DNA from 3 places in the Chelativorans sp. AA-79 genome. Region 2 is predicted to be linked to each of the others. Evidence: predicted binding sites of a transcription regulator. Region 2 holds the regulator's gene; each other region holds the start of a gene.
What was found. The regulator LexA, encoded in region 2, represses DNA repair genes until DNA is damaged. The targets are predictions, from matches to a motif close to TGTTCNNNNTGTGTTCNG.
Positions count from the first base shown of each region.

Region 1: the regulator LexA is predicted to act here: its motif matches at 3,356-3,373, upstream of recA (recombinase RecA).
Region 3: the regulator LexA is predicted to act here: its motif matches at 4,409-4,426, upstream of PVE73_RS12240 (putative DNA modification/repair radical SAM protein).

Region 1 is NZ_CP120361.1:2,530,093-2,537,028, reverse strand. It holds gene alaS (alanine--tRNA ligase) at 1-1,717, opposite strand, end outside; gene recA (recombinase RecA) at 2,149-3,231, opposite strand; gene PVE73_RS12275 (PfkB family carbohydrate kinase) at 3,464-4,399, shown strand; gene PVE73_RS12270 (OmpA family protein) at 4,468-5,124, opposite strand; gene PVE73_RS12265 (aldo/keto reductase) at 5,300-6,124, opposite strand; gene PVE73_RS12260 (heparan-alpha-glucosaminide N-acetyltransferase) at 6,286-6,936, shown strand, end outside.
Region 2 is NZ_CP120361.1:2,762,247-2,769,182, forward strand. It holds gene gltA (citrate synthase) at 1-284, opposite strand, end outside; gene gltX (glutamate--tRNA ligase) at 452-1,879, opposite strand; gene PVE73_RS13440 (ComEC/Rec2 family competence protein) at 2,005-4,425, shown strand; gene lexA (transcriptional repressor LexA) at 4,539-5,249, opposite strand; gene glp (gephyrin-like molybdotransferase Glp) at 5,346-6,551, opposite strand; gene moaC (cyclic pyranopterin monophosphate synthase MoaC) at 6,532-6,936, opposite strand, start outside.
Region 3 is NZ_CP120361.1:2,521,682-2,528,617, forward strand. It holds gene PVE73_RS12225 (histidine kinase dimerization/phosphoacceptor domain -containing protein) at 1-133, shown strand, start outside; gene PVE73_RS12230 (DUF1236 domain-containing protein) at 228-539, opposite strand; gene dnaE (DNA polymerase III subunit alpha) at 750-4,235, shown strand; gene PVE73_RS12240 (putative DNA modification/repair radical SAM protein) at 4,440-5,672, shown strand; gene PVE73_RS12245 (UdgX family uracil-DNA binding protein) at 5,770-6,936, shown strand, end outside.

The sequences.
Region 1 (6,936 bases), 230 kb from region 2:
CCTCGTGCAGGAGATGGGTCGCGGAGTGGTTCGCGCGGATGCGGCGACGGCGCTCATGATCGACCCGCAGCGCCACCTCTGCGCCCGGCTTCACGGTTCCCTCGGCCACCCTGCCGAAATGGACGAGCAGCCCCTCGCCCCTCTTCTGGGTGTCCCGCACCTCGATGGCGAAATCCTCGCCTTCGATCACGCCCGCATCGCCCACCTGTCCGCCGGACTCGCCATAAAAGGGCGTCTGGTTGGCGACGACGGCCACCTCCTCGCCCGCGACGGCGGTGTCGACCATCGCACCGTCCCGAACGAGCGCGGTGATCACGCCTTCGGCTTCCTCGGTCTCATAGCCCAGGAAATCCGACGCTCCGGCCCTGTCCTTCACCGTGAACCAGACGACTTCCGTGGCGGCCTCGCCCGAACCCGCCCAATTGGCGCGGGCCTCCGCCTTCTGGCGCTCCATCGCGGCGTTGAAGCCTTCGAGATCGACGGTGACGCCGCGCTGGCGCAGCGCGTCCTGCGTGAGGTCGAGCGGGAAGCCGTAGGTGTCGTAGAGCTTGAAGGCCGTCTCGCCATCGAGCCGGGCGCCCTCACCCATGCCCTCGGTCGCGTCGGAAAGGAGGTTCAGGCCGCGCGCCAGCGTCTTGCGGAACCGGGTCTCCTCCAGCTTCAGCGTCTCGGTGATCAGCGGTCCCCCGCGCACGAGTTCCGGATAGGCCTGGCCCATCTCGCGCACCAGCGCGGGCACGAGGCGCCACATCAGCGGCTCGTCGGCCCCCAGAAGCTGCGCATGGCGCATGGCGCGGCGCATGATGCGCCGCAGCACGTAGCCGCGTCCTTCATTGGAAGGCAGGACGCCGTCAGCGATGAGAAAGCTCGACGCGCGCAGATGGTCGGCGATCACCTTGTAGCTCGGGCGCCGCTCGCCTTCCGCCCGCGCTCCGAGAGCCTCTTCCGTGGCATGGATGAGCGCCTTGAACAGGTCGATCTCGTAATTGTCGTGCACGCCCTGCAGCACCGCGGCGACGCGCTCGAGCCCCATGCCGGTGTCGATCGACGGGCGCGGCAGGTCGATCCGCTCGTCCCGGCTCACCTGCTCATACTGCATGAAGACGAGGTTCCAGATCTCGATGAAGCGGTCGCCGTCCTCATCCGGGCTTCCGGGGGGACCGCCGGGAATGCCCTCGCCGTGATCGTAGAAGATCTCCGAACAGGGCCCGCACGGGCCGGTATCGCCCATGGCCCAGAAATTGTCGCTGGTGGGAATGCGGATGATGCGGTCGTCCGAAAGGCCGGAGATCTTCCTCCAGTGTCCCGCCGCCTCGTCATCGGTGTGGTAGACGGTGACCAGGAGGCGCTTCGGGTCGAGACCGAATTCCCGGGTCACCAGGTTCCAGGCAAGCTCGATGGCGACATCCTTGAAGTAGTCGCCGAAGGAGAAGTTGCCCAGCATCTCGAAGAAGGTGTGGTGGCGCGCCGTGTAGCCGACATTGTCGAGGTCGTTGTGCTTGCCGCCGGCGCGCACGCATTTCTGCGCCGTGGTGGCGCGGCTGTAGGGCCGCGTCTCCAGGCCGGTGAAGACGTTCTTGAACTGCACCATGCCGGCATTGGTGAACATGAGGGTCGGGTCGTTGCGCGGCACGAGCGGACCGGACGCCACCACTTCGTGTCCGTTCTTCTTGAAATAGTCGAGGAAGGTCGACCGGATGTCGTTGACGCCACTCATGTAGTAACCTTTGCGAGAAATCCGCCGAGAAAGCCTCGATCTTCAGGCTAAGGCGGGCTGAAAATGGGGCTTTCCGGGCTCATGTACGGGGATGTACACACCGCTGCAGCCCTCGGAACCACCAGGATTCGCCGTGTCGTGACCTGAATCTCACACTTCCTTTCGCGGAAAGGATCGCCGCCTTTTAGCGCCCGCGCCGGGACCTGTCCAGAAATCCCCACAAAGGCCGGCCTCGTGAAAACACGGAGAAGAAGGCGCGCCTCACCATTGCCACGCCGAGAAAGACGAAGGCCCGGAGCGCGCCCGATCATCACCAACGCCGATAACCAGGGCGCCGAATCCGACGGCACTCGGCAAAACGGCAGCGCCTTTGGGCAGCGCCGCCGTTTTCATCCGTTACTGGAACGCGTCACCACCGCCGGAACAGCGGCTCACCCTTCCGCTGCGTCATCCACATCGTCGCCGCGGCCATCCTCCAGGAACTGCTCGGCGATCAGCCCCGCATTCTGCCTCAGGGCCAGTTCGATCTCGCGGGCCATCTCCGGATTGTCGCGCAGGAATTGCTTCGCGTTCTCCCGCCCCTGGCCGAGCCGCTGGGAGTTGTAGGAGAACCAGGCGCCGGACTTCTCCACCACGCCGGCCTTCACGCCGAGATCGACAAGCTCGCCGGTCTTGGACACACCCTCGCCATACATGATGTCGAACTCGACCTGCTTGAAGGGCGGCGCCATCTTGTTCTTGACCACTTTCACGCGGGTCTGGTTGCCGACCGTCTCCTCGCGGTCCTTGACCGAGCCGATGCGGCGGATATCGAGGCGCACCGACGCGTAGAATTTCAGCGCATTGCCGCCCGTGGTGGTCTCGGGCGAGCCGAACATGACGCCGATCTTCATACGGATCTGGTTGATGAAGATCACCATCGTGTTGGAACGCGAAATGGAGGCCGTCAGCTTCCTGAGCGCCTGGCTCATCAGCCGGGCCTGCATGCCGGGAAGGGAATCGCCCATCTCGCCTTCGATTTCGGCGCGCGGCGTGAGAGCCGCGACCGAATCCACCACGATCACGTCGACCGCGCCGGAACGCACCAGAGTGTCGCAGATCTCCAGCGCCTGCTCGCCCGTATCCGGCTGGGAAATGAGCAGATTCTCCAGATCCACGCCCAGCTTGCGCGCATAGACGGGGTCCAGCGCATGCTCGGCGTCGATGAAGCCGCAGATACCGCCCTTCTTCTGCGCTTCGGCCACGGTATGCAGCGCCAGCGTCGTCTTGCCCGAGCTTTCCGGCCCGTAGATCTCGATGATGCGGCCGCGCGGCAGACCGCCGACGCCCAGCGCGATATCGAGCCCCAGCGAGCCCGTCGAGACGGTCTCGATCTCGATGACCTTCTCGTTGGCGCCGAGCCGCATGATCGACCCTTTGCCGAAAGCGCGTTCGATCTGCGACAACGCCGCATCCAATGCCTTGGACTTGTCCACCCCGTTTTCCTCTACAAGCCGCAACGAGTTCTGAGCCATGATACAATACCCCTTGTCCTCAATGGAGGCCGCGCCGGCCAATCTCCCTGGGTTTTATGTACCCTTTTTGTTCCCTTTTGGCAATAGGAAACAATGCATTGATATCAAAGCATGATTTCTCAAATGTTCCATTTTTGTTTTTCTCCTTCATCGGATTCGGCCGCCGCCACCGCGACGGAGTGACCCGGCGGCTTTCCGGCGAAAAGAAGGCAACCGCGATTCGGAGCGCGCGATGACGGAGCCACTTCTCTTCGCGTTCGGAGGGGCGCATATCGAGCGCTTCGGGCATATCCGCGGCACCTATGCACCCGACGCCTTCAATCCCGGCACCATGCGCGAGTCGGTGGGTGGCAGCGCTCTCCTGGCGGCGCGGGCGGCCGCGCAGCGTGGCCTTCGGGTGAAGCTCATGTCCCTCCGGGGTGGAGACGCCGCGGGCCTTCAGGTCGCGGCGGCGATCGAGAACGCGGGCATCGAGGACTGTTCGGCGGTCTTCCTCGACCGCGCGACGCCGAGCAGCACGGCGATACTGACACAGGACGGCAGCCTCGCCGCCGGTCTCGACGACATGGCGCTCTACGAGTTCGGCTTCCCGAAGCTGCTTAGGCCGCGCAGGATCCGCGACGGGGTGGCGGAGGCCGATGCGGTGCTCTGCGAGGCCGAGATGCCCTCTCAAGCACTCGAACTGCTGGCAGGGCTCGCCGGAGCGAAGCCGATCTTCGCCCTCGCCGTCTCCGCGGCCAAGTCCGTACGTCTGATGCCCGTTCTCGGTCGCCTTTCCTACCTCTTCATGAACCGGCAGGAAGCCTGCCGCTTGGCCGGGCTGCCGCCCGAGATGCCGGCGCGCGCGGCGGCCGAAGCGCTGGCCGCGCACGGGCTCGCCGCAGGCGTGATCACGGATGGCGGGAAGCCGGTGCTGTGCTTCGAGACGGCGAGATTTCACGAGATCGCGCCGTTCCAAGCAAACACCGACGAGGGCGGCTCGAGCAATGTGCTTGCAGGCGCTGCAATCGCCGCGCTGATGCGCGGGCTGCAGCTGCCGGAAGCCATCCGCGAGGGCACGGCCGCGGCGAAGCTGATGCCAGTCGGCGGCAAGACAGCGCCGAAACCGGGCGTTCGTGCCTTCCGGGCGGCCCTCGATCAGGTGCCGCCGCCACAGGCGCTTTCCTGAACAGCAGGGAGCGCCGTTGGTAGCGCATTCCCTGCCGACAAAGCACCGCCCAAAGCGGCGGCCCCAGATCAGTTGGCGGCGGTGAGCGGCGAGAGGCGGATCTCCACCCGCCGGTTCTGCGCCCTGCCCTCCGGCGTGGCGTTGGAGGCGACCGGCTGGGACGGACCCTGGCCGATGACGGCGAAACGGCGGCCGTCGGTGCCCTGGGCGACGAGGTAATCGGCAACCGCGGCCGCACGGCGCTGCGAGAGCTGCATGTTGTGCTCGTAGCTGCCGGTGGAATCCGTGTGGCCGTACACGTCGACCAGCGTCTGGTTGTACTTCTTCAAGACCAGCGCCACGGAGTTCAGCGTCGGATAGAAGGCCGGCTGGATGGCGGACGAATCGGTCGCGAAGGTGATGTTTGACGGCATGTTGAGGACGATCTGGTCGCCGACGCGGGTGACGCTGACGCCGGTGCCCTGGAGCTGGCCGCGCAGCTGTGCCTCCTGCTGGTCCATATAGGCGCCGATGCCGCCGCCCGCGAGCGCGCCGATGCCGGCGCCGATCAGGGCATTGCGCCGGTCGTCCCCGCCGGCAAGCATGCCCAGGCCCGCGCCCGCAAGCGCGCCGAGGGCGGCCCCGCCTGCCGTGTTGGACATCTTCTGCTGGCCTGTATAGGGATCGGTGGTGCACCCTGCCACGAGACCACCCAGCACCGCAGCGGCGATTACTTTCTTAAGCATAGGCATCCTCTCCTGCTCGCTCGTCCTCCGCCCCGCCAGCGGAGAATCAGTCATGCCCCGCGCTTTTAGCACAAAATGAAGCGAAATCCGGCCAAGGCGGGCGCCCCGATGAAAGCGGCCGCCCTCCCGACCGCGCGCGGGGCGCGCGCGGATCGCAGGGAATGCTTGCGAGGGTTCAGTCCCAGCGGGGCGAGAAGCCGAAATCGCAAAGGCGCCGTCCCGCCTCCCTCAGGCTGCCGATCGCCGCCATCTCGTCCGCGCCGAGCTCGAAATCGAAGATGTCGGCGTTCTCGGCCAGCCGCTCCCGCCGGCTCGTGCGCGGGATCGCCACCACGCCTTCCTGCTGGATGTGCCAGCGAAGCACGACCTGCCCCGGGGTCTTGCCGTGCCTTTCGGCGGCGGCGGTGACTGCGGGCTCTGCAAGGAGGGCACCGCCGCGATAGAGCGGGCAATAGGCGATCATCGCCATGCCGTTCGCGCGGCAGGCCGCATACACCTTCTCCTGGCCGAGATAGGGATGGTATTCGACCTCGTTGGCGACGAGCGGCGCTTCGGAAAGTTCGACGGCCTCGGCGAGGAGACCGGTCGGGAAGTTGGAGACGCCGACATGGCGCGTGAGGCCGCGCTCGCGGACCCGGTTCAGCGCGGCGATGGTCTCCCCAAGAGGAATCTCCGGGTTCGGCCAGTGGATGAGCAGAAGATCCACATGGTCGACGCCGAGCTTTTCCAGGCTCCGGGCTGCGGAGCGCTCCAGATCGGCGGGGGCGAGATCGGTCCACCAGACCTTGGTGGTGAGGAAGACCTCCTCGCGCGGCAGGCCGGAGCGCCTCATGCCTTCGCCCACCTCGCTCTCGTTCTCGTAGGCGGCGGCGGTATCGATATGGCGATAGCCGATCTCCAGCGCGTGGGCCACCAGATCGACGCAGGCGCCGCCGCGCAGCGTCCAGGTTCCAAGCCCGAGCACGGGGATGTCCGCACCGTTTGCATTGAGGGTTTTCATCGCGAGGTCCTCTCCTTCTTCCGCGCCGGAGGGGCAAGCAATGGAGGTCCCCCTTGCCCGCCGGCGGCCATTGATCCCAGGGACATAATGTGCGTTTCGTGTTCCGCAACCGCCCCGCCGGAATCGTCACCGACGATCAGGATCGAATCGAGGCAAAGAGAATGCTGCCCAGCCAAGCCAGAATCGAGCTCATCGATGTCGCCCGCGGGGTCGCCCTGATCGCGATGGCGATCTACCACTTCACCTGGGATCTCGATTTCTTCGGCTATATCGAGCCCGGCATCTCGGTCATCGGCGGGTGGAAGATCTTCGCCCGCTCGATCGCCTGCTCGTTCCTCTTCCTCGTGGGCTTCAGCCTCTATCTCGCCCATGGCGGGGGCTTCCGCGCCCGCTCCTTCCTGAAGCGCTTGGCGGTGATCGCGGCCGCGGCGGCGGCGATCACCATCGTCACCTATGTCATCTTCCCGGAATCCTTCATCTTTTTCGGCATCCTCCACCACATCGCGCTGGCCACGGTGCTGGGCGTGGCCGTGCTGCGGCTGCCGGCGGTCGTGATCCTCCTCGTCGCGGCGGGGGTGATCGCCGCGCCGCATTTCGTCCATGCTCCCTTCCTCGACCATCCGATGTTCTGGTGGACGGGCCTTTCCCGCAACGTTCCGGCGAGCAACGACTTCATCCCGATCTTCCCCTGGTTCGGGGCGGTCCTGCTGGGGATCGCCACGGCCAAGATCATGGGCGCGGCGGGGCTCCTCGCCCGCCTTGCCGAAATCCGGCCGGGAAGGAAACTGCCGCTTCTGGCGGCGACCGGGCGG
Region 2 (6,936 bases):
AGCTCGCCGTAAAGGAGCAGATAACAGACTTCGAGAAAGTCGCCGTGTTCGGCGAGCTGATCGATCGGGTAGCCGCGATGGAGCAGCACGCCCTCGTCGCCGTCGATATAGGTGATCTTCGACTCGCAACTCGCCGTGGAGGTGAAACCGGGATCGTAGGTGAACATCCCGGTCTGCTTGTAGAGCGAGGCGATGTCGAAGACATCGGGCCCGATCGAGCCGTTGCGCACCGGGTATTCGCTGGTCTCTCCACCAAGTTCAAGTTTTACCGTCGAATTCGCCATCGCACATTACCTCTCTGTCTTGAAACTTGGGGCAGGAATGTCGTCGCCACGGAAATGGCAGGCAACCGCCAGCACGGTTTTGGGTGCCTCTAGCTAGCGCATTTGCCCCACCCTGCCAAGCTTGACAGCCACGTGTGTTGCGCTGCAACATACGCGATTGTGCGGGCTTACGCACCAGTCGCCTGGTCAAGAATGCGGCCAAGCGACTCCTCGCGGCCGAGCACGGCCAAGACATCGAAAATGCCGGGCGAGGTGGTGCGCCCCGTAACTGCGGCCCGCAGCGGCTGAGCCACCTTGCCGAGCTTCCGGCCGGTCTTCTCTGCAAAGGCACGGACGACTGCCTCGGTGCTCCCCGCCGTCCAGGTGTCGAGGCCGGCAAACTCGTCGGCAAGCGCTGCAAGCATTACCCGGGCATCTTGGTCGAGCAACTCCGCCGCTTTCTCCTCGACCGGCAGCGGACGCTCGGCGACAAGAAAACGCGCCCCGTCCATCAGTTCCACCAGCGTCTTCGCCCGCTCCTTGAGGCCGGGGAGGGCGGCGCGAAGCTGCACCCGGTGCTTTTCGTCGAACTTGTCGAGAAAAGCCCGTCCGCCTTCGAGATGCGGCAGCGTGGCGACAAAAAGCTCGAAAAGAACGTCATCGTCCATCTGGCGCATATGGACGCCGTTCAGCGCTTCCATTTTCTGGAAATCGAAGCGTGCCGCACCTTTGTTGATGTCCTCGATCTCGAACCATTCGATCATCTGCTCGGTGGTCATCACCTCGTCGTCGCCATGGCTCCATCCGAGTCGCGCGAGATAGTTGCGCAGGGCCGCGGGCAGGTAGCCCATGGCCCGATAGGCATCGACGCCGAGTGCTCCATGACGCTTCGAGAGCTTGCCGCCGTCCGGCCCATGGATCAGCGGTATATGGGCCATCGCCGGCAGATCCCAACCCATCGCGCGGTAAATGATCGCCTGGCGAGCGGCATTGGTGAGGTGATCGTCGCCTCGGATGATGTGGGTGACGCCCATATCGTGGTCGTCCACCACCACGGCGTGCATGTAAGTGGGCGTGCCGTCCGAACGCAGGATGATGAAATCGTCAAGATCCTTGTTGGGGAAGCGCACGTCTCCCTGCACACGGTCGCGGATGACGGTCTCTCCCTCGGCGGGCGCCTTGATGCGGACCACTGGCTTCACGCCGGCCGGCGCCTCGCCCGGGTCGCGGTCGCGCCATGTGCCGTCATAGCGCGGCGGCCTCCCATCGGCACGCGCTTTCTCGCGCATCGCCTCGATCTCCTCGGGCGTGCAGTAGCAATAATAGGCCTCGCCCCGCGCAATCAGTTCCTCCGCCACGTCTTTATGGCGGGAGGCACGGGCGAACTGGGAAATCGGCTCCCCGTCCCAATCGAGCCCCAGCCAGGCAAGCCCGTCAAGGATGGCCGCCGTCGCTTCCGGCGTGGAGCGCTGCCGGTCGGTGTCCTCGATCCTGAGCAGCATCCTGCCGCCCGTGTGCCGGGCGTAGAGCCAGTTGAAGAGGGCCGTGCGTGCGCCTCCGATATGGAGGAAGCCGGTGGGCGAGGGCGCAAAGCGGGTGACGACGGATTCTGCCATTTTTCTTGTCCGGATTCGTTCAAAGCGGCGCATTTTCGGCCATCGCCTGCGCCGGGTGGAAATTGGCTGTCCGTCATGTAGCATAGGCGAGTTGGGGTGCAAGCGCCTGCGGGAGAAACAGGGGCATGGGGGGCGAACGAGCGGAAGCCGCCGAGCGCGAGCGACTGCACTTCCTCGTCTTGGAGGAGGCTGCGTCGACGGGTAAGGTCGTTTCGGCTGCTATACGGGAGCCGGGGCTGGTGGCCGTCGTCTCTTCCGGACGGGCCGCTCCCTTGCGGGGCGCAGGCCTGCGGATGCTTCCGCAAGCCGTCTTGGGCGAACTGGCAAGAGACGGCGCGCGCGGGGGTGCATTCCTTTGCCTACCGGTGCTGCTGGGCCTAGGAGCTGTAATCTACTACGCTCTCCCCTGGGAGCCGGAATTCCCGTTTCTTTTCGCATTGGCAGCCCCGCTCTTGCTGGCCGTCTGGCTCCTGCAGAGCAGGCCGGCGGGGCTCGTGTGCTGCGGCGCCGTCCTTGCCATCACCGCCGGCGTCGGCGCGGCGAAAATCGAGACCTGGCGTGCGGCGACACCGGTGCTGGGCTCGGACGTGACGACGCGGATCACCGGCAGGGTGGCCGGTATCGAGTATCAGGCGAGCGGCCGTATTCGCCTGATCATCGACATCGTGACGACGGAGCGCCCGCGGCTGCGCTATGCGCCCGAACGGGTGCGGCTGACCGCGCGAGGCGTGCCTGCCGGCCTGCGCCCCGGCGATGGCGTCACCGGGCTGGTGCGGCTCATGTCGCCTTCCGGCCCGGTGCGTCCCGGCAGCTATGACTTTTCCTTTGCAAGCTATTACAGCGGGATCGGTGCGATCGGCTTCTTCATGAAAGGGCCGGAGCGTGCAGAGATTGCGGGCGAAGCGCCGTTTACCGCTCGCCTGAACCGCACCCTCGAGACCGTGCGTCTGGCGCTCGCCGAACGAATCCGCAGCCAAATCGACGGGTCGAAGGGCGAAGTGGCGGTGGCAGTGATCACCGGTTACCGGTCGGGCATTCCGGAAGAGGTGAACGAATGGCTGCGCCGGTCCGGGCTGGCGCACATCCTTTCCATCTCCGGCCTGCACATGGCGCTGGTCGCAGTCACCGTGATGTTCATGCTGAGGGCCGGCAGTGCCCTCTTTCCCGGCTTCTCCTCCCGCGTGCCGGTGAAGAAATATGCCGCGGCGGCGGCACTTGCCTTCTGCACGCTCTATCTCTTCATCTCCGGTGCGGAGGTGGCCGCCAAGCGCAGCTATATCATGCTTGCAGTGATGCTTGCCGCGCTGATCTTCGACCGTGCTGCTCTCACCATGCGCAATGTGGCGATCGCGGCGCTCATCATCATCGCCCTGTCGCCGCACGAGGTGGTGGGGCCAAGCTTCCAGATGTCGTTCGCCGCAACCGCCGCCCTGATAGCCGGCTATGCCGTCTGGAGCGGACGTCGGAGCGGTCGCGCTTCGGCTGCGCCCCCAAACGGGTCGCTGGTCCACCGCGCGGGGCGCATGGCGCTCGGTTTCGTGATCGGCCTCGCCGCCACCTCGCTGATCGCGGGCACGGCGACGGCTCTCTACGGCATCTGGCATTTTCAGCGCGCCACGCCGCTGGCCCTGCCGGCCAATCTCGCAGCGATGCCCTTCGTCTCGACGATCGCCATGCCGGCGGCCGTTCTGGCAATGGTCGCCATGCCCTTCGGCCTCGACGGGTTTTTCCTGAAGATCATGGCGCACGCGATCGCCGCCGTGATCGCGGTTGCGAAATGGTTCTCCGATCGCACACCGATCGACGCAGTCGGGCTGATCCCGCTTCCGGCACTGCTGGCACTCACGGCGGCTCTCGTGATCCTCGTCATTTCCACCACACGGCTGAGGCTCTTGGCCCTGCCTTTCCTTGCCATCGGGATTGGGTTGCTGATGACACGGGAACTGCCTGATATCTTCATCAGCGAGGATGCCCGGTTGGTGGGTGTTGGCGGAGAAGGGGGCGTCATCGCTGTCAACCGGAACCGGCCCAACGGTTTCACCATGGAAGACTGGACGCGTTCTCTCAACGCGGAAAGGGTGCTCAAACCGGTAACGGCCGGCGCTCCTGTCGGCGGGCTGCCGGGGAACGCCTTTTCCTGCGGTGACGGACTTTGTGTCGCACAGCACCAAAGCGGAGCGGTGATCGCTCATGCGGAAAGCCCGGAAGTGGCCCGAATCGCCTGCGCGACGGCAACGCTGATCGTGATCGATGACGCGACGGCGGGAAACCCCTGCGGTGCAAACCGGGCGGTTGTCATCACCAAGCGCGAACTCGCGCGAAGGGGCAGCGCTGTCGTCGACATTCGACGCGGCGAAGCCGCTCTTCGCGCCGACATCACCTTCGCGATCGAAGAGCCATACCGACCCTGGCACGCGCACAGGACCTGGTCCAGGGCCGCGCGCGGCCTGCCGCCTTATACAAGGCGGAAAAAGGAGCCCCGGCTGGAGGCACCGCCTCCTCGTGCGTCACAGACCCGGCTCCTGTCAGTCACAGGTCGGGAATAAAGAGGGCGGGTGAATCCTTTTCCGGTCGCTGCTATAGCAACGCTCCATGCCGACGAGATTGAGCCCCGCGGCTCCATTCGCCGGCAGGGGCCCTTCTTTCAGACAGCAGCCGCTCAATAGCGGCGGATGAGGCCGACGAGCCGCCCCTGCACCTTCACGCGGTCAGGGCCAAAGATCCGTGTCTCATAGGCGGGGTTGGCCGCCTCGAGCGCGATCGATGCACCCTTGCGGCGGAAGCGCTTCAGCGTCGCTTCTTCGTCGTCCACGAGCGCCACGACGATATCGCCGGGATTGGCCGTCTGTGTCTGGCGGATAACGACCGTATCGCCGTCGAAAATTCCGGCTTCGACCATTGAATCGCCCTTGACTTCCAGGGCGTAGTGCTCGCCGCCCGTGATCATATCGGGCGGGACGCCGATCGAGTGCGTCCGGTGCTGGATGGCATCGATCGGCACACCCGCGGCGATGCGTCCCATCACCGGAATCGAGACCACACCCGTCTCGTCGTCATTGTTTGCGGCTGGCTTCGGAGCAGGCGCGCCGCGCCCCTGGCCGCCTTCGATGACACTGGGTGAGAATTTGCGCGGCGCCGCGAGCCCGGGAGCGATCGAATCGGGAAGCCTGAGCACCTCCAGAGCGCGTGCCCGGTTGGGCAGGCGGCGGATGAACCCGCGTTCCTCCAATGCTGTGATCAGCCGGTGGATGCCGGATTTGGAGGCCAGGTCGAGCGCCTCCTTCATTTCATCGAAAGAGGGCGGTATGCCGGTCTCCTTGAGACGGGCATGAATGAAAAGCAGCAACTCGTGCTGTTTGCGCGTGAGCATCTTTACCACCCGGAATCAGTCATAAACAAAACCAGAACATACACTATATGTTCGAGTTGTGTTCCGCAACAGTAAAGTGGCTTGGTATAAAAGCCCTTACCGGAGCATCAGCACCGTGCAGGACTCCCCGGCTTCGGCTGCGGGTGCATTCGGTTCGCGGACGACCAGCGCATTGGCCGCGGCGAGCGTGCTCAGCATGGAGGAGTCCTGCGTGTCGAAGGGTGCCGCGGTCAACCCGTCCGCGCTTTCCTCGACCCCCGCGCGCACATAGTCCTGCCTCTCGTCGTTCGCCTTCATCGCCTTGGTGAGGGTGGCCGTCCGCAAGTCGGGCCGGAATGGGCGGCCTGAAAGCCTGGCCACCATCGGGCGCAGGAAAAGATGGGCGCAGACGAGGCTGGAGACCGGATTGCCGGGCAGTCCCAGTACGCGCGCTTCTGCAAAGCGGCCGAACATCAGCGGCTTGCCAGGGCGCATGGCGATTTTCCAGAACGCAAGCTCCATGCCTTCCGCCGTGAGCACCGGCCGCACCAGGTCGTGCTCGCCGACGGACGCGCCGCCCAGCGTCACGATGATATCTGCACGTGCCGAAAGAGCCTTCTGGATCGCCGCAGCGATAGCGTCCTGCCTGTCCGGCACGATGCCGAGGTCCAGCACGCGTGCGCCATCGAGCCCTGCGAGTGCGCCGATGCCGAAATTGTTGGAAGCGACGATCTGGTCGGGACCCGGCACCACCTCCGGCGGCACGAGTTCGTCCCCCGTGGCGATGACGGCGACAAGCGGCCTGCGCACCACCGGCACCCGCGCATGTCCGGCGGCGGCGGCCAGCGACAGGGCTGCAGGATCGAGAAGCCGGCCTTGCGCGAGAATCGTTTCGCCCTCGCGGAAATCAAGGCCCGCGCGCCGGATGTGCCGGCCCGACGTCGCCGGCTCGAGGGCCTCGATACGGCCATTTTCAAGGGGCGACGCGTTTTCCTGGATGAGGATCGTGTCGGCTCCCTCGGGAACGGGGGCGCCGGTGAAGATGCGCACGGCTTCGCCCGGCTTTACACGGCCTTCGAAACGCCGACCGGCGGCCGATTCACCGATGACGGACAGTGTGGCGGGAGGAGATTCGATATCAGCGGCCCGGACGGCATAGCCGTCCATGGCGGAGGCGTTGAAGGGCGGCTGCGTGCGTTGGGCGTCAAGGTCGCCGGCAAGGGTGCGCCCGGCCGTTTCGGCCAGTGGCAGCACCTCGGCGGGAAGAGGCCTCATCCCCTCGAGCACGCGCGCGAGGGCTTCGTTAACGGGCAGCAGCGCCATGGTCCGCATCTCCGGCGCGCCAGATCCCCGATTTCCCCCCGGTCTTCTCGACGAGCCGGACATCGGTGATCACCATTGCCTTGTCGAGCGCCTTGGCCATGTCATAGATGGTGAGGCAGGCAACGGAGCAAGCGGTGAGCGCCTCCATCTCCACGCCGGTTTTGCCGGTCACACGCGCAAGCGCTTCGACCCTTAGCCCCGGCAAGGCCTCGTCCGGAACGATCTCGACCGCTACCTTCGTCAGGGCAAGTGGATGGCAGAGTGGGATCAGGTCATGCGTCTTCTTGGCGGCCATGATGCCTGCCAGGCGCGCAACCGCGATTACGTCGCCCTTCCTGGCGTCGCCGCTCAGGATCGCCTGCAGCGTTTCCGGCGCCATGACGAC
Region 3 (6,936 bases), 240 kb from region 2:
CCATGGGCTCGGCAGGAAGGTCATCGCGAGTTTGAGCGCGCATCTCGGAGGGACGGCCGAATGGCGGGATGCGAATCCCGGAACCATGTTCGTACTGACGTTCCGGCCCGATCAAGTGTCGGCTGACGAATAGTCCGCCGGCCCGGCGACACGCTTCCGCTTGCTCACGCAAAAAGGCGGCGGATCGGCCTCGTCCGATTCCGCCGCCGCTTGAGCGCCTTGGGCTACTATTGGATGATGTGCACGATGCGCCTGGTTTCCGGCTCGACGAGCACCGTGCGTCCGTCCACCACCACATACCGGTATTCGGCCTCGAGGTCCGGCGCCTCGAGAGGATGGAGCTCGATCGTGTCGGGCAGCGTGGTGCCCACCTCGATCGTCACGTCGGCAGGAGGCGCTACCGGCTCCACCTGATGCTCGACCACATATTCGCGGATGACGGTCTCCTGCTCGGGAGAAATGACCACGGTGGTCTGCGCGTAGCCAGCCCCGCCCGTGAGCAGGAAGGCGGTAACGGTGGCGGTAAGTAAGGCTTTCATGATTTCCTCCAAAGGGGTTTGGGTTTCCACAGAAATTCACGAGAGGCCTACTCGTTCCCGAGTTCCGCCACCCTCCCTTGTTTTCGTGGCAAGGCCCATGGCGGCCTTGCCGTCTCGGGCGCACCGGCGCTACATGGGCGGATCGGCCACACGAATCTCACGAGGAAGCGATAGGACATGGCAGGCGACCGGAGATCGCGTGATCCTCTGATGAAGGAAGCGGCGCGCATCCAGGCCCGCCCGGAGCGCAATTTCATCCATCTGCGCGTGCACTCGGCCTACTCGCTGCTGGAAGGCGCGCTGCCGCTGGGAAAGATCATCGGCCACGCCGTGAAGGACGAGGCGCCGGCCATCGCCATCGCCGACACGAACAACCTGTTCGGCGCGCTCGAATTCGCCCAGAAGGCCGTGAAGGACGGCGTGCAGCCCATCACCGGCTGCCAGCTCGGCGTGGCCTTCGAGGATGCCTTCACGGAAGCCCGCCGCGGCAATGGCCGCAAGGCGTTCAACGACTATGATCCGCTGGTGCTGATCGCGGCGACCGAGACGGGCTACGCCAATCTGGTGCGGCTGGTCAGCCGCGCCTATCTCGAGAACGAAGCCGGGGCGGCACCGCATGTGACCACCGCGTGGCTCGAGGAGCATGCGGAGGGCCTTATCTGCCTCAGCGGCGGCCCGCGCGGGCCGGTGGGCGCCGCCCTCAAGGCAGACCGGGGGGAGGCCGCGGAAGCGCGCCTTCTCTTCCTCAAGCGCACCTTCGGCAACCGCCTTTATGTGGAGCTGGAGCGGCTACAGGGCTATGACCGTGCGGTCGAGGCGGCGAGCGTCAATCTTGCCTACAGGCACGACCTCCCGCTGGTCGCCACCAACGAGGCCTTCTTCCTCACGCGCGACGATTTCGAGGCCCATGACGCGCTGGTTGCCATCGCCGAGGGCGCGGTCATCGCCATGGACGACCGTCGCCGGCTCACGCCCGACAATTATCTCAAGAGCCAGGCGGAGATGGCCGCGCTCTTCGCCGACCTGCCGGAGGCACTCGACAACACCGTCGAGATCGCCCGGCGCTGCTCCTATTATCCCACGATCCGCAAACCCATCCTGCCGCGCTTCACCGGCGGCGAGGCCGGAGACGAGGCGGCCGCGCTGCAGGAGGAGGCGGCCGAGCTGCGCCGCCAGGCACGCGAGGGCCTGGAGAAGCGGCTTGCAATCCAGGGGCTGGCCGAGGGACATACGAGCGAGGAGTATGTCGAGCGGCTGGAATACGAGCTCGGCATCATCGAGCGCATGAAGTTCCCCGGCTACTTCCTCATCGTCGCGGACTTCATCAAATGGGCCAAGGCCCACGATATCCCCGTCGGTCCGGGCCGCGGATCGGGCGCGGGCTCGCTGGTCGCCTACGCGCTGACCATCACCGATATCGATCCCCTGCGTTTTTCGCTGCTCTTCGAGCGCTTCCTCAATCCGGACCGCGTATCGATGCCAGACTTCGACATCGACTTCTGCCAGGACCGGCGCGAGGAGGTGATCCGCTACGTTCAGGAGAAATACGGCCGCGACCAGGTGGGCCAGATCATCACCTTCGGTACGCTGCAGGCGCGCGCCGTGCTGCGCGATGTCGGCCGTGTCCTGCAGATGCCCTATGGGCAGGTGGACCGGCTGTGCAAGATGGTGCCTTCCAACCCGGCCAATCCCACGCCGCTCGGCAAGGCGATCGAGGACGAGCCGCGCTTCGCCGAGGAGGTGGAGAAGGAGCCGATCGTCGGCCAGCTGCTGGAGATCGCGCAGAAGCTCGAGGGCCTCTACCGCCACGCCTCCACGCACGCGGCCGGCATCGTCATCGGTGACCGGCCGCTGTCGGAACTGGTGCCGATGTACCGCGATCCGCGCTCGGACATGCCGGTCACCCAGTTCAACATGAAATGGGTGGAGCAGGCGGGCCTCGTCAAATTCGATTTCCTCGGCCTCAAAACCCTGACAGTGCTGGAGACCGCGGTAAAGCTCATCCGCCGACGTGGCATTGAAATCGACCTGTCCAAAATTCCCTACGACGATCCCCAAACTTACGCCATGCTGTCGCGCGGCGAAACAGTGGGCGTCTTCCAGGTGGAAAGTGCGGGCATGCGCAAGGCGCTGATCGGCATGAAGCCGGACCGCATCGAGGACATCATCGCGCTGGTCGCCCTCTATCGTCCCGGCCCGATGGAGAACATCCCCACCTACAACGCGCGCAAGCACGGCGAGGAGGAGATCGCCTCGATCCACCCCAAGATCGACCACTTGGTGAAGGAGACGCAGGGCGTCATCGTCTACCAGGAGCAGGTGATGCAGATCGCGCAGGAACTGGCGGGCTACAGCCTCGGGCAAGCCGACCTCCTGCGCCGCGCCATGGGCAAGAAGATCCGCGCGGAGATGGAGAAGCAGCGCGGCATTTTCGTAACCGGCGCGACGGAGCGGGGCGTCTCCAAGCAGCAGGCCGATTTCATCTTCGACCTGCTCGCGAAATTCGCCGATTACGGCTTCAACAAGTCGCATGCGGCCGCCTACGCCGTCGTCTCCTACCAGACGGCCTATCTGAAGGCGCATTATCCCGTCGAGTTCCTGGCCGCGTCCATGACCTATGACATGGCCAATTCCGACAAGCTCAACGATTTCCGCCGCGACGCGATCCGCCTGGGCATCGAGGTGGTCTCGCCGTCCGTTCTGTCGAGCTACCGCGATTTCGAGGTGGGCGAGAACCGCATCTATTACTCGCTCGCTGCCATCAAGGGCGTGGGTGATGCGGCGGTGGAGCACATCGTCGAGAAGCGCAGGGAAAAGCAGTTCGAGAGCCTTGAGGACTTCTGCGTCCGCGTCGATCCCAAGATCGTCGGCAAGCGCGTGCTCGAAAGCCTGATCTGTGCCGGTGCGCTCGACTGCTTCGGTCACGACCGCGCCGCGCTCTTTTCCGGCGTCGATCGCCTGATGGGCATGGCCGCGCGCGCGGCGGAGGACGCGGCCATGGGCCAGGCCGATATTTTCGGTTCGGCGGCACTTGAGCCGCAGAAGCTGCATCTGCCGCTGTCGGAGCCCTGGCTGCCCGCCGAGAAGCTGCACCGCGAATTCCAGGTGGTGGGCTGCTACCTTTCCGCCCATCCGCTCGACGACTACCAGGCGACGCTCGAGAAGATGCGCGTCCAGAGCTGGGTGGAGTTCCAGGCCGCTGTAAAGCGCGGCGCGACCGCCGGGCGGCTGGCAGGCACCGTGACGGCCAAGCAGGAGCGCAAGACGCGCACGGGCAACAAGATGGGCATCGTGCAGTTCTCCGATGCCAGTGGCCAGTATGAGGCCGTTCTCTTTTCCGAGACGCTGCAGCAGTACCGCGACGTGCTCGAGCCCGGCAAGTCCGTGGTCATCATGGTCTCGGCCGAGGACCGCCCGGAGGGCATCAGCCTGCGCATCCAGACGGTCCAGTCGCTGGAGGAGGAGGCGAGCCGCATGCAGAAGGCGCTGCGCGTCTATCTGCGCGATCCGAAGCCGCTGCCCGCGATCTCGTCGCAGCTCAACACGCGCGGGGAAGGGCAGGTGAGCCTGATCGTCATCAAGGAGGGCGGGCAGGGCGAGATCGAGATCGGCTTGCCGGAACGCTACCGCATCTCCCCGCAGATCGCCGCCGCCATGCGCGCCGTGCCGGGCGTGGTGGACGTGGAAATGGTTTAGGCTGGCTGCTGGATAGGCGAGATTTTTTCTCCGGCCCCGATCGCCCCATCCGCCGTTGGCAGGTCGATGCAGCCGAGCGCGGCGAGACGATCAATCCCAGCTGCACAGATTTGCGACGACAAGAACCTGTCGATTCCATTGCATCTTGTCTAGCGAGCAGCGCTGCGCTAGATAAGAACAAAAGAAGAACAATGGAGTTTCGCCGTGCCCCTCACACTGCTGCAGAAGCTGGAGATACTGGCCGACGCCGCCAAATACGACGCCTCCTGCGTCTCGTCGGGCGGAGAGAAGCGCAGGGCCGGCAAGGGCATCGGCTCGGTCACGGGGCAGGGCATCTGCCACGCTTTCACCCCGGATGGCCGCTGCGTTTCGCTCCTGAAGGTGCTGCTCACCAATTTCTGTATGTATGACTGCGTCTATTGCGTCAGCCGGCGATCCAGCAACGTGCCGCGCGCCCGGTTCAGCGTGGACGAGGTGGTCAAGCTCACCCTCGACCTGTACCGGCGCAATTGCATCGAGGGGCTGTTCCTGTCCTCCGGGATCGTGCGCTCGGCCGACGATACGATGGCGGATCTGGTCCGCGTCGCGAAGGCGCTTCGGGAGGAGCATGGCTTTCGCGGCTACATACATCTGAAGACCATTCCGGGTGCGAGCGCGGAGCTCCTCAACGAGGCGGGGCTTTATGCCGACCGGCTGTCGATGAATGTCGAACTTCCGGCCGAAGCCGCGCTTGAAAAACTGGCGCCGGAAAAATCGGCCGCCGATATCAAGCGAGGGCTCGCCCGCACCCGCGCGCAGATCGAGGCGTTCAGCGAGCCGGCGCGCGCGGGGCGCGCCGGGCCGCCGCGTTTCGCCCCGGCAGGGCAGAGCACGCAGATGGTGGTGGGGGCGGATATGTCTTCGGATCGTGACATTCTCCGCGCAAGCAGCCGTCTTTATGCCTCGTATGCGCTGCAGCGCGTCTATTATTCTGCATTCAGCCCGACCGGCCACCCTTCCGCGGGCCTGCCGGACGAACCCACGCCGCTCCTGCGCGAACATCGCCTCTATCAGGCCGATTGGCTGCTCCGCTTCTACGAGTTCTCGCTTCCGGAGGTGGAGGAGGCCATGCCCGGCGGCATGCTGGACCTGTCGATCGATCCCAAGCTCGCTTGGGCGCTTGCCCATCGCGATGCGTTTCCCGTCGATGTCAACCGGGCCAGCCGCGAAATGCTTTTGCGTGTGCCTGGCCTTGGCACACGGGCGGTGGACCGCATCGTCGCATCGCGCCGGTACGCCACGCTTCGCATGGGCGAGCTTGCACGTTTGACCGGCTCCATCCAGCGTATCAGACCCTTCGTCGTGACGCCGGATTGGCGCCCGGGCGGGCTGCTGGAGGCGGAGCGGCTGAAACAACGGTTTACGCCGAAGCCGCGGCAGCTTTCGCTGGCACTTTGAGATGCTTACGGTTCCGCTCCCGGAGGATTGCGTCCCGGAGGAATTCCGGGACGCGGCGCGGAGATGCCTGGCGCGCGGGCTCGCACCCGAACAGGTGATGTTTTCAACCGGTGAGGAGCTTTCCCTGTTCAGCGAAGACGGTGGAGAAGAACTGGAGCCTCTGGCCGTCAAGGTCCCGCGCGCGTACCCGAAACTGGTCGCAAAAGTCATCTGTCACAACGCGCCAGACCGGTTTGCGCTGCTTTATCGGCTTCTCTGGCGCATACACAGCGGTGAGCGCCACGTTCTGCAAATCTCCGCCGACCCGGATGTCATCTGCGCAATGCGCTATGCCAGGGCGGTCGACAAGGTTGTCTATCGTATGCATGCCTATGTGCGCTTTGCGGAACGTGAGATCGAGGGGGAGAAGGTTTTCGCGGCTTGGCACGAGCCGCAGCATCGGGTTCTGCGCCTTGCGGCTCCCTTTTTCGTCGACCGCTTCAGCAATATGGAATGGCTGATCGCCACGCCTTTCGGCACCATCGCATGGCGCAGGGGCGAACTGATTTTCGGTCCGCCGGCAGCGCGGCCTGCGGAGCGAGGCGACGAGGTGTTGGACGAGCTTTGGACGGCTTACTACCGGACCACCTTCAACCCGGCCCGCCTTCGCGTGAAGGCAATGGTGGCGCAGATGCCGAAGCGGCACTGGAACACGATGCCCGAGACCGCGCTGATCCCCGATATGGTGCAGACTGCAGGCCTTCGGGTGGAGGCGATGCAGAGCCGAACGCCCGACACGCCGCCGCGCTTTGCCGCGGCGGTTACCCAGCGCATTGCGGCAAAGCCGCCGGAAACCGGGCACGCACCGCTCGACGTCCTGCGCCGCGAGGTGCAGGAGTGCCGCTTGTGTCCCTTGCATGGGCCGGCGACGCAGGCCGTGTTCGGGGAGGGAGCGCCGGAGGCATCCATCATGTTTGTCGGCGAACAGCCGGGCGATCAGGAGGATCTGAACGGACGGCCTTTTGTCGGGCCTGCCGGCCAGATTTTCGATCGGGCTTTGGCGGAAGCAGGAATCGAGCGCGCGAAAGCCTATGTCACGAATGCGGTGAAGCACTTCAAGTTCGAGCCTCGCGGCAAGCGCCGCGTCCACATGAAGCCCAGCGCCGGAGAGATTACAAAGTGCCGCTTCTGGCTGCGACGCGAGATCGTGGCCGTCAGGCCGAAGCTGGTGGTGGCGCTCGGCGCCACCGCGATGCTGGGCCTCACCGGCCAGTCGGTAGCCGTT